DNA from 2 places in the Luteipulveratus halotolerans genome. Region 2 is predicted to be linked to the other one. Evidence: predicted binding sites of a transcription regulator. Region 2 holds the regulator's gene; the other holds the start of a gene.

Region 1 (2,393 bases), 930 kb from region 2:
GGCGCGGCCCAGCAGGTCCAGCTCAGCGGTGTCGAGCTTGAGGCCGACCTCCTCGGAGATGACCTGGCCACCGGTGAGGATGGCGATGTCGCCGAGCATGGCCTTGCGACGGTCACCGAAGCCGGGAGCCTTGAGCGCGACCGACTTGAAGGTGCCCTTCAGCTTGTTGACGACCAGCGTGGACAGGGCCTCGCCCTCGACGTCCTCGGCGATGATCGCCAGCGGCTTGCCGGACTGCATGACCTTCTCCAGCAGCGGGAGGAGGTCCTTGATCGCCGAGATCTTGGAGTTGACGACGAGGATGTAGGGGTCCTCGAGGACGGTCTCCATGCGCTCGGTGTCGGTCACGAAGTAACCGGAGATGTAGCCCTTGTCGAAGCGCATGCCCTCGGTGAGCTCGAGCTCGAGGCCGAAGGTGTTGCTCTCCTCGACGGTGATGACGCCTTCCTTGCCGACCTTGTCCATGGCCTCGGCGATGAGCTCGCCGATCTGGGAGTCGGCAGCGGAGATGGACGCGGTGGCAGCGATCTGCTCCTTGGTCTCGATCTCCTTGGCCTGACCGGCGAGCGACTCGCTCACGGCGGTCACGGCGGCCTCGATGCCACGCTTGAGCGCCATCGGGTTGGCACCCGCGGCGACGTTGCGCAGACCCTCGCGAACCATCGCCTGGGCCAGAACGGTGGCCGTCGTCGTACCGTCACCGGCGACGTCGTCGGTCTTCTTGGCGACCTCCTTGACCAGCTCGGCGCCGATCTTCTCGTAGGGGTCCTCGAGCTCGATCTCCTTGGCGATGCTCACACCATCGTTGGTGATGGTGGGCGCGCCCCACTTCTTCTCGAGCACGACATTGCGGCCCTTCGGGCCCAGCGTCACCTTCACGGCGTCGGCAAGGGTGTTCATACCCTTCTCGAGCCCGCGGCGCGCCTCCTCGTCGAATGCAATGGTCTTGGCCATGCGCGGTGGTTCCTCCCACACGAAAGCGAATCGACCGCACGACGCCCGCGACGGACGAGACCACCGCGCGAGCTCACGTCACCCGCTCGGCCAGCCCCTCGACGTACGGTCTGGTCTGTCACTCTCACAGGGAGAGTGCTAAGGCCATGATTAGCACTCGACCCCTCCGAGTGCAAATGCTCACGAGGAGTCCGTACGCCGGTCGCCCGACTTCGACTCCACGGTGCCGTCGTGCAACTGTTGCTTGAGCTCGTCCTGCTGGCGGCGGCGCCGCACCTCGTGCGCCGCCACGCCGAGGGCGATCAGGATCGGGACGACGAACTTCGCGGCAGCGGCCAGTGCCTGCACCCAGCCCGGCAGCTGCCAGTCGGGCAGCTCCCAGTCGGGCCACGGGATGTCCGGCAGATCGGGTGTCGGCACTGACGGCAGGTCCGGCCCGTCGACGTCGGGCAGCAGTCCGCCCAGCCAGCGCAGGACGACATTGATGAGCAGCCCGATCCCGAGCAGCGGCAGCAGGACGCCGGCCGCGGCGCCGACGACGTGCCGGGCGGCGTACAGCCGTGGTCGCTCGCGAGCCCTGGCCTCGAGCAACGCCGCCCGCGAACCGGGCTCGGGGTCGAGGTCGACCTCGAGGTCGTCGAGCACGAGGGTCGCCCGCCTCACCGCCCCCAGAACGGTGAGCCGGACCTTGAGCACTCCCTCGGCCGGGTCCGACGGCTTCAGCGTGACCCGCTGGTCGCTCGTCGTACGCCGCGCGACCTCGGCGCCGTCGACCGTGTGCACCAGGATCTGCTGGAAGCCCTTCTCGGTCCTGCTCAGCACGTGCTCGCGGCCGCGGACGGTGATCAGGTATCGCTGTGTCTTCGCCATGACGACCACCACGGTGCCTGCCCGCGAGGTCTCAGCACATCAGCCTTCGGGCCACAGCGACCCCGACTTTGGTGGCGGGTCTCAGGCCACGAGATGAGCGGGACGCGCCTCGCGCAGCAGCCGGTCGAGCGCGTGCGCCTGGTCGGTGCCGGCGAACCACGTCGCGGCGCTCGCACCGAGCACGTCCTCGACGGTCTGGCACAGGGCGTACAGCTCGACGAGCAGGCGGTGCTCTCTCGGGCCCGTGGCGTGACCCGTGGCACGGGCGCAGCGGACCGCCTCGGGTGCGAGGTCGGCGTACTGGGCGATGACGTCGACGGCGACCGCGAACTCGCAGCCGAGCCCGTCGATCAGCTCACTGACCGAGCGGTGCCGGTTGCGCTCGATGCGACGCAGGTAGGCGGCCCGGCACGGGTTGGTCTCGTGGACTCCGTCGCTGCTGGCTCCGTCGATGCTCATGGGCCTGCGACGCCTCCTGGGCGGTCCGGCGTTCCGGTGACGCATCGGTGCGTCACCTGGATATGAGCGACGCCCGCCCCGGGGTGATACCGAGACGGGCGTCGCACGTT
Region 2 (2,393 bases):
GCGCACGTTGGCGTGCACCATCAGGTCGCCGCGCACGGTCGAGCGCAGGTGGGTGACGCCGAGTCCCTTGAGCGTGATGACGTCGCCCGCCTGGGTGCCGGGCTTGATGTCGACGTCGCGCGGCCCGTCGAGGGTGTCGAGCTGGAGCGTCGTGCCGAGCGCGGCTGCCGTCATCGGCAGCTCGACCGAGCAGTGCAGGTCATCGCCCTGACGCTGGAACATCGGGTGCTTCTTGACGCGCACCTCGACGTAGAGGTCGCCCGCCGGACCACCGGCCGGGCCGACCTCGCCCTCACCGGTGAGCTGGATGCGGGTGCCGCTGTCGACACCGGCCGGCACCTTGATCGTCATCGTGCGACGGTCGCGCACGCGGCCCTCGCCCGAGCACTCGAAGCACGGGTCGGTGATGACCTCGCCGAACCCGCGGCAGTTGGAGCACGGGCGCGTCGTCATGACCTGGCCGAGGAAGGACTTCTGGATCTGCTGCACCTGACCGCTGCCCTGGCAGACGTCGCAGGTGCGGGTGCCGGTGCCGGGACGCGCGCCGTTGCCGGAGCAGGTCGGGCACAGCACCGCGGTGTCGAAGACCAGGTCGGCGTTGCCGCCGAAGACCGCGGTGCTCAGGTCGATCTCGAGAGGCAGGAGGGCGTCCTGGCCGCGCTGCTGACGCGAGCGCGGGCCGCGGGCCGCGCCACCGGCCTGACCGCCGAAGAAGGCGTCCATGATGTCGCTGAACGAGAAGCCCTGCCCGTAGCCCGCCGCACCGGCCTGGCCGTAGGGGTCGGCGCCCACGTCGAAGGCCTGACGCTTCTCGGCGTCGCCGAGGACGTCGTACGCCTGCGAGATCTTCTTGAACTCCTCGGCGGCCTCGTCGCCGGGGTTGACGTCAGGGTGGAGCTTGCGCGCCAGCTTGCGGTAGGCGCGCTTGATCTCCTCCTGGCTCGCATCGCGGGCGACACCGAGGGTGGCGTAGTAGTCGTTCACTGATCGAGGATCTCCGAGACGTAACGTGCGACGGCGCGGACGGCCGCCATGGTCGAGGGGTAGTCCATGCGCGTCGGGCCGAGCACCCCGAGCCCGGCCACCGCACCGGTGCCGTAGCTCGTGGTCACCATGGACGTGCTGTGCAGGCCTTCGTAGGGGTTCTCCGCGCCGATGCGCACCGCGACGGCGTCCGCCGCGTCAACGTTCACTGTGGAGAGCAAACGCAGCAGGACGACGTGTTGTTCCAGTGCGTCGAGCACCGGGGCGAGATGGACGACATCACCGCCGGTGCGCGCGAGGTTGGCGGTGCCGGCGAGCACGAGGCGTTCTTCGCGCTGCTCGGCCATCGCGTCGGTGAGCACCTGGACGACGGCGCGCACCGTGGCGCGGTCGTCCTCGGCGAACTCCTCGGCGAGGCCGTCCAGGCCGTGTGCGGCCTCGGAGAGCAGGCGGCCCGACGACTCGGCGTTGAGGCGCGTACGCAGGTCGGCGACGAGGGTCTCACCCTCCGAGGTCAGCAGGTCCTCGGAGACCTCGAGGACGCGCTGCTCGACCCGACCGCTCGAGACGATCAGGACGACCATCAGCCGGTGGCTGGTGAGCGGCACGAGCTCGATGTGACGCACCGACGACCGCGACAGCGAGGGGTACTGCATCACCGCGACCTGCTGGGTGATGGAGGCGAGCAGCTTGGCGGTGCGGTCGACGACGTCGTCGAGGTCGACCGAGTGCTCCAGGAACTCACGGATCGCGGCCTTCTCGCCGCGGCTGAGCGGCTTGACCTGGCTGAGGCGGTCGACGAAGAGCCGGTAGCCGGCATCGGTCGGCACGCGTCCGGCCGACGTGTGCGGTGCGGAGATCAGGCCTTCGTCCTCCAGGACCGCCATGTCGTTGCGGACCGTCGCCGCGCTCACACCCAGCTGGTGACGCTCGAGCAGCGCCTTCGAGCCGACCGGCTCGGAGGTGGAGACGTAGTCCTGGACGATCGCTCGCAGGATCTGCAACCGGCGTTCCTCGGACATGCTCACCTCCTGGTCTCGTGCTTGGCACTCCTGTGGCCCGAGTGCCAAGTCTACGTGCTGGTACGCGCGGCGCGTGTCGGGCGCATGCCGGCCGCGTGGTCCACCTAACCTCACCGGGTGAGCTTCGACCGATACGGCAGCGACGTCCTCAGCACCGACTGGAAGGCCCCGCGGCGCGGCCGGTCCACGCCCATGGAAGCAGTCCGCGACCTGGTCGTCGAGGAGGTCCAGACCGGGTGGTGTGGCGCAGTCGTCGGCGTCGAGAAGGCCGGCGGCATGCAGGTCGTCCACCTCGAGGATCGCCGCGGCAGGGTCAAGGCGTTTCCGCTGGGCCCGGGGTTCCTGGTCGACGGCAAGCCGGTCGAGCTCACCGCACCCACCTCGGCG

Evidence for each region. Region 2 encodes HrcA, which represses chaperone genes, less so after heat shock. Its sites were predicted from a motif close to TTNGCACTCGNNNNNNNCGAGTGCNAA; they were not measured.
Region 1: the regulator HrcA is predicted to act here: its motif matches at 1,070-1,096, upstream of groL (chaperonin GroEL).

What each region holds. Positions count from the first base shown of each region.
Region 1 covers NZ_LAIR01000002.1:2,976,349-2,978,741, forward strand. Annotated here, with positions in the region: gene groL (chaperonin GroEL) at 1-954, opposite strand, end outside; gene VV01_RS14955 (hypothetical protein) at 1,135-1,824, opposite strand; gene VV01_RS14960 (hypothetical protein) at 1,906-2,283, opposite strand.
Region 2 covers NZ_LAIR01000002.1:2,049,247-2,051,639, forward strand. Annotated here, with positions in the region: gene dnaJ (molecular chaperone DnaJ) at 1-984, opposite strand, end outside; gene hrcA (heat-inducible transcriptional repressor HrcA) at 981-2,006, opposite strand; gene VV01_RS10380 (DUF3097 domain-containing protein) at 2,124-2,393, shown strand, end outside.